DNA from 2 places in the Arthrobacter sp. BI5 genome. Region 2 is predicted to be linked to the other one. Evidence: riboswitches for the same ligand, from Rfam matches in the RefSeq annotation. Region 2 holds a riboswitch; the other holds the start of a gene.
The links. A riboswitch is a leader RNA that binds a small molecule or an ion and turns the genes downstream of it on or off. The one in region 2 is predicted to bind S-adenosylmethionine.
Positions count from the first base shown of each region.

Region 1: another riboswitch for S-adenosylmethionine. It lies ahead of AC1MED_RS12505 (aminotransferase class V-fold PLP-dependent enzyme); the one in region 2 lies ahead of AC1MED_RS17090 (DUF1737 domain-containing protein).

Region 1 covers NZ_CM155264.1:2,717,259-2,721,660, reverse strand. Annotated here, with positions in the region: gene AC1MED_RS12510 (class I SAM-dependent methyltransferase) at 1-747, opposite strand, end outside; gene AC1MED_RS12505 (aminotransferase class V-fold PLP-dependent enzyme) at 818-2,242, opposite strand; SAM riboswitch class IV at 2,277-2,390, opposite strand; gene hisN (histidinol-phosphatase) at 2,479-3,291, opposite strand; gene rsgA (ribosome small subunit-dependent GTPase A) at 3,373-4,402, opposite strand, start outside.
Region 2 covers NZ_CM155264.1:3,680,710-3,685,111, reverse strand. Annotated here, with positions in the region: gene AC1MED_RS17100 (O-succinylhomoserine sulfhydrylase) at 1-1,198, opposite strand, end outside; gene AC1MED_RS17095 (rhodanese-like domain-containing protein) at 1,199-1,618, opposite strand; gene AC1MED_RS17090 (DUF1737 domain-containing protein) at 1,615-1,908, opposite strand; SAM riboswitch class IV at 1,947-2,061, opposite strand; gene AC1MED_RS17085 (ATP-grasp domain-containing protein) at 2,366-3,322, shown strand; gene AC1MED_RS17080 (glycosyltransferase family 2 protein) at 3,309-4,046, shown strand; gene AC1MED_RS17075 (aminodeoxychorismate lyase) at 4,066-4,402, opposite strand, start outside.

The DNA of each region.
Region 1 (4,402 bases), 960 kb from region 2:
GGCGCGCCAGGTTTGCGTCAGGTAGGGGAGCGGCAGGAGCTCGCCGGGAGTGTGCCCGAGGTGCTCGTGCAGGTACCAGTCGAGGTTGCCGAAGACCTTGGCCCGGGTGGTCTCGCCTGCCCGCAGGTAGTAGCTGCGGGACTTGGCCAGTTCCATGAGGTCCTGGCTGGTGACTGGGTCCTCCCAACGGGTGAGGTGGCTCTGCAACCCGGTGAATTCCGGTCCCAGCGGCGGTGTGAAGTCGGGCTTGTGGACGTCCCCGGCGTGCATGATCCGCGAGAGCCGGTGCACCCACGGGACCGAGGTGTCGAGTTGGTTCCAGATCAGGCCGAGGATGCCCTGCGGGCGCAGGATCCGGGCAGCCTCGGTGCTGGCCAGCAGGGGATCGCACCAGTGCCAGGCCTGGGCCACCGTGACCAGGTCGAACGCCCCGGACGCCAGTCCCGTGTGTTCGGCGGTGCCCTCGACGGCGGTGACGTCCGGCAACGTGCGGCGCAGCTGTTCCAGCATGTCCGGGGACGGGTCCACGGCCACCGTCTTCAGTCCCCGTTCGACCAGGAGAGCCGTGAATTTGCCCGTGCCGGCGCCCAGGTCGGCGGCGTCCCGGGCCCCGCCGGGGATCAGCCAGTCGGCCGAGTCCGCGGGGTAGCCCGGCCGGACCCGGTCGTAGTGCTCGCCGCCGTCCTGGAAGCTCTGGCCGAGCTCCTGTCGCCGGTGGTGGTGGAGTTTGGGGCCGCCGCGTGCCACGTGCGATCTCCTTCGGCAGCAATAGGTAAGTACCCTCCGAATTTACCGCACGCGGCCGGAGGCGGGGCCCCTAGTCGAGGGTGCAGGGGGCGGCTCCCGCGGTGCCCGGCGTGTTCGGCGCCCAGTGCGGGTAGCTGCGCGCGTCGTTGGCCGGCACCCAGCGGCCGGCGTCCACCACGTAGTCCCAGCCCAGGCCGCCCCGCCGCAGCTCCTGGAGACCGGCGAGCAGCCGCTGGGCGTCCTCGAGCCGGGAGCCGAGGCCGAAGCTGGCGCGCAGCGACCCGGCCGGCAGGCCAAGCCGCTTCAGCAGCGGATGGGCGCAGAACCGGCCGTCGCGCAGGCCGATGCCGTGTTCGGCGGAGAGGTAGGCGGCGACCAGTCCGGCGTCGTACCCGGCGACCGAGAAGTTCACGACGCCGATCGTCCCGGGCCCCTCCCCGCGGGCGGTGTCTTCGAAGATGTGGTGCACGCTCACACCCTCGATCCGCTGCAGGCCCTCCACCAGGAAGGAGCGGATGGCGTCCTCGTGGGCGTGCCACTGCTGTTCGTCAAGCGACTCGATCACCTGGCTGGCGCGGGCCAGCGCGGCGGCGCCGAGGACGTTCGGGGAGCCGCCCTCGTGGCGGGCCGGGCCGGTGGTCCAGCTGACGGTGTCGAGCCGCGCATCCCGCACGGCGCCGCCCCCGGCAAGGTGCGGGGTGCCGGCGTCGAGCCAGTCCGGCCGGCCCACCAGCACCCCGGCGCCGAACGGGGCGTAGAGCTTGTGGCCGGAGAAGGCGAGGTAATCGACGTCGTCGGCGGCGATGTTGATGCGGCGGTGCGGGGCCAGTTGGGCGGCGTCCACGGCGATCCGGGCGCCGAATTCGTGCGCCAGGGCGGCCAGCTCACGGATCGGCAGGATTTCGCCGGTGACGTTGGATGCGCCGGTCACGGCCAGCAGGCTCACGTCGCCGTGGGTGAGTTCCGTCCGGAGCCGTGCCAGGGTGCCGGCCAGGGTGGGCGCCGCGACGACGCTGCGGTGCGGGACGTTCTGCCAGGGCAGCAGGTTGGCGTGGTGCTCAATGTCGAGGTAAAGCACCTCGCCGGTGTGCTGGCCGCCGGCAACGGGCAGGCAGCCGGCCAGCAGGTTCAGCGAATCGGTGGTGTTCCGGGTGAAGATCACCGAGTCGTCCGGGCGTCCGCCGACGAACCCGCGGACGATGTTCCGGGCGTTTTCGTACACCGAGGTGCTGAGCTGGGAGGCGTAGCCGGCGCCGCGGTGCACGCTGGCGTAGTAGGGCAGGATCTCGTTCAAGTAGGCGGACACCACGGACAGCGCCGGGGCCGAGGCGCCGTAGTCGAGGTTGGCGTAGCGGACCTGGCCGCCCTGGATCAGCGGGGCCTGGATCTCGGCGCCGGAGACGGCGGACAGCGGCCGGCGCGCGGCGTCGAAGCGCGTCTCGGAAAGGGCCGCGCCGGCGCTGGTGGTGTGGGTGGGGATGGTGGCAGTCGTCATGGGACCTCGCTCAAAAAGGACCCCGCTCACAGGGGATCCGCGCTTGCCGGGTCCGCTCCGGACCGGCCAGGTCGTCACCCGGGGCACCCCGCCGCGAATGGAGGGTTGCCGGCCAGCAAACCGGGGTTTAGCGCTGGCACTCGTGACCTGTTTCGAGCCTAGGACATGGCCCGGCGGACGGAAAAGCGAGGCGGAAATATGAAGCGCTGTGTTACGAACTGCCGCGGGCGGGCCGGCTAGAGCAGGTCATCCAGGCCGGGGTTGAGGCGCTTGAGGACCTCCGAGTGCAGGATCGAGTTGGTGGCCAGGGCGTTGCCGCCGAAGGGACCGTCCTCACCCTCGAGCGAGGTGAAGCGGCCGCCGGCTTCCGTCACGATCGGGACCAGCGCCGCCATGTCGTAGAGGTTGAGTTCAGGCTCGCAGGCGATGTCGACGGCGCCTTCGGCCACCAGGCAGTAGGACCAGAAGTCGCCGTAGGCGCGGGTGCGCCAGACCTCCTCAGTGAGGCCAAGGAACTCATCGAGGTTGCCTCGCTGCTTCCAGCCGCCCAGGCTCGAGTAGGACAGCGAGGCGTCGGCCAGCCGGGAGACGTTCGAGACTTTCAGCCGGCTGGCGGCGGCCAGCGAGCGGCCCGTGTAGGCGCCGGCGCCCTTGGCCGCCCACCAGCGTTTGCCCAGGGCCGGGGCACTGACGACGCCGACCACGGGCTCGCCTTCATCGACCAGGGCGATCAGGGTGGCCCAGACTGGGACGCCGCGGACAAAGTTCTTGGTGCCGTCGATTGGGTCGATGATCCAGCGGCGGGAGCCGTGGCCGGAGCTGCCGAACTCCTCGCCGAGCACGGCGTCGCGGGGGCGGGAGCGGGACAGTTGCCCCCGGATGGCTTCCTCGGCGGCCTTGTCCGCGTCGGTGACGGGAGTGAGGTCCGGCTTCGTCTCGATCCGAAGGTCGAGCGCCTTGAAGCGGTTCATGGTCTGGGAATCTACGGAATCTGCCAGTACATGGGCAAGGCGCAGGTCATCGTTGTAGCTCGAAGCGGGTTGACTCATGCCTCCAAACTACCGCCAAAACGCGCCGCAGGCCGGGAGGCCACGTCGCCCGCTGCCGGGCGACCCGCTCGGCAGGCGCTGCTAGGAGACGCTGCCGAGTTCCTTGGTGTCCTGCGCTTCCAGCCGCGGGTCGGTGCCGAGCAGCCTGCGCAGCGAGGCGAGCCGGGCCGGGCCGGACGGGCCGGCGTGGCCGCCCTGCACCCAGGCGTCCACCCCACAGTTGACGGCGGAGGCGTCGTGCTTGCAGCCCCGTTCGCAGTCCTCGGTGCCGGGCGCCAGGTCCGGGAAGGAGCGCAGGATCCGGTCCGGGTCCACGTGGGCCAGGCCGAAGGAGCGGATGCCGGGGGTGTCGATGATCCAGCTGCCGGCGGGCGCATCGTTGACCTTCAGCGCCAGCGCGGAGGATGAGGTGTGGCGGCCGCGGCCGGTGACGGCGTTGACGCCGCCGGTGGCGCGTTCGGCGCCGGTGAGCGCGTTCACCATGGTGGATTTGCCGACGCCGGAGTGGCCCAGCATTACGGTGACTTTTCCGTCGAGGTACGCGCGCAGCTGCGAGACGGCGGTCTTGTCCAGCCGGGCGGAGAGGCCGTCATCGGAGCGGGCGTCGATGCCGGAGGCTGCCGAATCCGCGGTCTTGGAGATGATCACCGGGAAGTCGAGGTGCCGGTAGTTGTCGAGCAGTTCGGCAGGATCCTTGACGTCCGCCTTGGTGACCAGCAGCAGGGGCTCGATTCCGGCGTCGTAGGCGGCCACCAGGGCCCGGTCGATGAACCCGGTGCGCGGTTCCGGGTTCGCCGCGGCCACGACGACGACCAGCTGGTCGGCGTTGGCGACGACGGCGCGTTCGATCGGGTCCGTGTCGTCCGCGCTGCGCCGCAGCAGGGTGCGGCGGTCCTGGATCTTGACCAGCCGCGCCAGCGTGTCCGGCTCGCCGCTGACGTCCCCGACGAGGGAGACGAAGTCCCCGGCTACGACGGGGTTGCGGCGCAGTTCGCGGGCACGGGCCGCGATGATCTTGCGTTCCGTGCCGGTGCCTTCACCGACGACGGCGGTGTAACGTCCGCGGTCAACCGTGATGATGCGTCCGGTGACGGCGTCGTCGTGGCTGGGC
Region 2 (4,402 bases):
TGAGTGCCTGCCCGAGGTCGCGGATCAGGTCCTCGACGTCTTCCAGGCCCACCGACAGCCGGACGACGCCGTCGCTCAGCCCGATCGCTGCCCGGCCGTCCGGTCCCATGGCGCGGTGCGTCGTGGTGGCCGGATGGGTGATCAGGGACTTCGAATCACCCAGGTTGTTGGAAATATCGATGATCCGCAGCGAGTCCAGCAGCGCAAAGGCGGCCTCCTTGGCCGTGCGGCCGGGCGAGGGTGACAGCTCGAACGTCAAGACGGTGCCGCCGGCCTTCATCTGCCGTGCGGCCAGCTCGTACTGCGGATGGGATGGCAGCAGCGGGTACTTGACCCAGCTGACCGCCGGCTGCTCCTGGAGCCACTCGGCCAGCCGCAGCGCGGAGGCGGAGGAGTGGTTCACCCGCAGGGCCATGGTCTCCAGCCCCTTGGTCAGCACCCACGCGTTGAAGGCGGAGAGCGCCGGGCCGGTGTGGCGCATAAGCTGCTTGACCGGGCCTTCGATGAACTCCTTGGTGCCCAGGATCGCGCCGCCGAGCACCCGGCCCTGGCCGTCAATGTGTTTGGTGCCGGAATACACAATCACGTCCGCGCCGAGTTCCCCGCAGCGCTGCAGCAGGGGAGTGGCAAAGACGTTGTCAACGATGACGGTCGCGCCGGCGGCGTGCGCCAGTTCGCTCACGGCGGCGATGTCCACGATTTCCTGCATCGGGTTCGACGGCGACTCGAAGAAGACCGCCGTCGTCGGCTCCGACAGCGCCGAGCGCCACTGCTCAAGGTCGGGGCCGTCCACGAAGACCGTCTCCACACCCCAGCGGGGGAGGATCTCGTTGAGGATCACGAAGCAGGATCCGAAGAGGGAGCGGGCGGCGACTACCCGGTCGCCGGCCCCCAGCAGCGCCCCCAGCGCGGTGAACACGGCGGACATGCCGGACGCCGTCGCGAAGCATGCTTCGGTTCCTTCCAGCAGCCGGAGCCGCTCCTGGAAGGTGGCCACCGAGGGGTTGCCGTAGCGCGAATACACAAAGCGTTCGTCCTCGCCGGTGAAGGCGCGTTCCGCGGCGGCGGCGGATTCGTAGACGAAGCCTGAGTTCAGGAAGATCGGTTCGGTGGTCTCCTGGAAGCCGGTGCGGTCGAGTCCGCCGCGGACGGCCTGGGTGTCCGGGCTCCAGCCTTGGGCATCGGGATTAAAGCTCACTTAGTGCTTTCCGGGGTTGGTGGGCAGGCCGCGGTTTTTCCAGCCGTTGACGGTGCGTTCGCCGTGACGGTCCGGTTCGCCTTCGAAGCCCTCGAGGACGTTGTAAGAGGTGAAGCCGGCTTCCGTCGCCGCTATTGCCGCGGCGACGGACCGGGCGCCTGAACGGCACAGGAAGACCAGTTCGGTTCCTCCGCCTTTCGGGGCCCGCTGTTTCAACTGTTCAACAAACTGCGAATTGGGGATGCCGCCGGCCAGGTTCCACTGGATGAAGAGCGGATCGTTCCGTCGTTCGCCCGCGGCCGTGGTGTCGGGGGTGCCGATCCGGGCCCATTCGCCCTCGGTGCGGACGTCCACCAGGACGGCGCCCGCCTCAAGCGTGGCCCATGCCTCCTCCGGGCTCAGGTCTCCGGCGTAGTTCATGCGTGGCCCCCGCCGTCGAACTCGACGTCCAGCTCATCCACCGCGTTGGCGACGGCGGCGTCAGCGCTCGCGATGGCGGACGGCAGCACGAGCGCCTGGGCCACGATCACGGTGCTGCCATTGAAGGTCGCGGAGGGGCTGCCATGCAGGACATAGCCCTCGGCCAGGGCGGCGGAGACCCGTTCGCAGAAGCTGCGGTCATCGGGACCGGTGAACAGGCGGTAGGCCAGCCTCGCTTCGGCGGCCGGGCCGGGGGCGGCGGAGGACGGGGCGGGGGCTGTGGCGGGCACAGCGGGTGCGGACGCGTCGGGCACGACGGATCTCCTTACTTTCACGCTTGCAGCTCGAACTCTCGATATGCCGAGTATTCACCTGAGGCACCCCGCCGCGAAAGGGAGGGTTGCCGACCGGCCAGTCAGGGCTTGGCGCCGGGTCTCATTACTCCCCAAAAACGTAGCACTTCCGTGCCGTCGGCACCGGCGGCGCCGTCATGTTAAGTCACGGGCCGGCGTTTCCAGCAACGGCATGGGCGCGGGTAGCGCTGGCAGCAACCCCAGTACTCGTGGGCATCCGGCGCAGTGCCTGCGGGGCAGATTCGGGTAGTTCCTACTCGGGATATCCCTGGCCACCCTCGCCTTGACTGGGACGGGCACGACCGACGTGCCAGCAGATTTCCAATGGGATAACCAGCATTAGCCAGGCGCTGCACTGGGGCACCCGGCATGTCTACGAAGGAACTGGATTTTTATGGGACCACCTGTGAAGCCCCGCGTGCTCATCACCGGCGCGGGGGGACCTGCCGGACGGGCCGTCGCGGCCCAGCTCAAAGCGCGAGGCGTCCCCGTCCTGGGTACCGACATCCGCGAACTGCCGGCAGGGTCGGGAATCACCGCCGTCCGCGTCCCGGAGGCCTCGGATCCGGAGCTGGTCTCGGCGCTCCGCCGGCTGGTGGCCGCCGAAGACGTGAACGTTGTCATTCCTACCGTGACTGACGAGCTGCCGCAGCTGGCGGCCTTCCGGCCCGCCTTCGGCCCCGATGTCCGCGTCATCATTGGCGAGCCGGGACCCGTGGCCCTCGCCCACGACAGGCTCTTTACCGCATGGCGGCTGCAATCGGCCGGGGTGGCCGTCCCGCGGTTCGGGGTGCCCCGGGATTTCTCCGGCGCTGAGGCCGCCATGGAAGCGCTTGGCGGACCGGTAGTCGTCCGCCCCCGGGTCTCCGGCGGCGGCAGCGGCGTGACCGTCGTCGACGGAGGCAGCGACGTGGACTGGCACAGACTGCCGGAAGGCCAGATCGTGCAGGAATTCATCCCGGGAACCGCTTACGGCCCGATGGTCTTCGGCACCCCGGTGCAGAACGCGGCCGCTCCGTTCGTCGTCGTTATCGAAAAAACTGCACCGGCCCAGGGGAAGGCTGGAAACGCGGCGGCCGCCCGTCGGGTCGAAATCGGCGAGGCCATGGATGTGGGAAATGTGGCCATGGCCGCTGTCCGCGCGCTTGGGCTGACCGGCCCGGTTGGCGTCGATGTCAGGCGGCGTGCCGACGGGACGCCGGTGGTGCTCGGTGTGACCGCCCGGTTCGGCAGGAACAGCGGGCTCGTCCCGGAATTGCTCGACGCCGTTCTAGGGGCATTTACCCTGCCATCGTTCAACCCGGCATCCTTCCGTCAGTTCCCACGGGTGCACGGCAATGCCCTGGTATGAGGTCCGCGCCGCAGTGCGGCGTCGCCGCGGGGTGCCCACCCTGCTGGACATGTGGCCGACTGTGTCGATCATTGTGCCGGCCTTCAACGAGGCGGCCCGCATAGAGAGCTGTGTACGCTCCATCCAGCTCACCAGCTACGACCGTTACGAAGTGGTGCTGGTCGACGACGGCTCGACCGACAACACGTTCGAACTGATGAAGGGCGTGGCCGCGGCCGATCTCCGAATCAAAGTGCTCAGCCAGGCCAACGTGGGCACAGGTGCCGCCCTGAATCTGGGCTTACGGCACGCATCCGGCGAGGTCGTGGTGTTCATGGATTCGGACGTGGTCCTCTCACGGAACACGGTCAAAAGGATGCTCCAAGGCTTCGCGGACGAGAATACCGGCGCGGTCTGCGGCGACGCCCGGCCGGCCACGGCGGCCCCGGAGCGGCCCCGGATACCATCCTCCCTGAGCCGCGGCGCCGGGTTGCTCCGGAGAGCCCTCGCCGTGAGCGGCTGCCTGCCGGCCCGCCCCGGCAACATCAGAGCGGTATCCCGGGCCGTGCTTGAGGAAATCGGACCTCTCCCGGAAGACCTGCTGGTGGGCGGAGACCGGGAACTGATCAGGCGGGTGCGCCGCGCCGGCTACCGGGTGGCCTCCGCTCCGCGTGACTTGGCCTACGCCGATACTTCAGCGACTACCGCGGGGGACCGGTTCCATCGCCCAAGGACCCGGAGCTGAGCTCGGGTCGCTCCGCGCCTTACTCGATCGTGGCGAAAAGTTCGTTGAGCTCCGCCGTGAGCTGCCGCCGCAGTTCGGGCGTGCCGATCTCCTTGCCGTCGATGTGGTTCACCGGGGCGAGGAGCCGGATGCTCGAGATGAGCCAGACGGCGTCCGCGTCGTACAAGTCCTCGGGGACCAGCGGACCGTAGCCGAGTTCCCACCCGGCGGCCTTCGCCGCAGTGAACAGGGCGCCCTGCGAGGTGCCGGGAAGGATTCCGCTATCCAGCTGCGGGGTGATCAGCCGGCGCACGGTCCGCACCCCGCCCGCGCCGTCGTCGGTGGATTCCAGGTGCGCCAGCAGCACGGTCGACGTC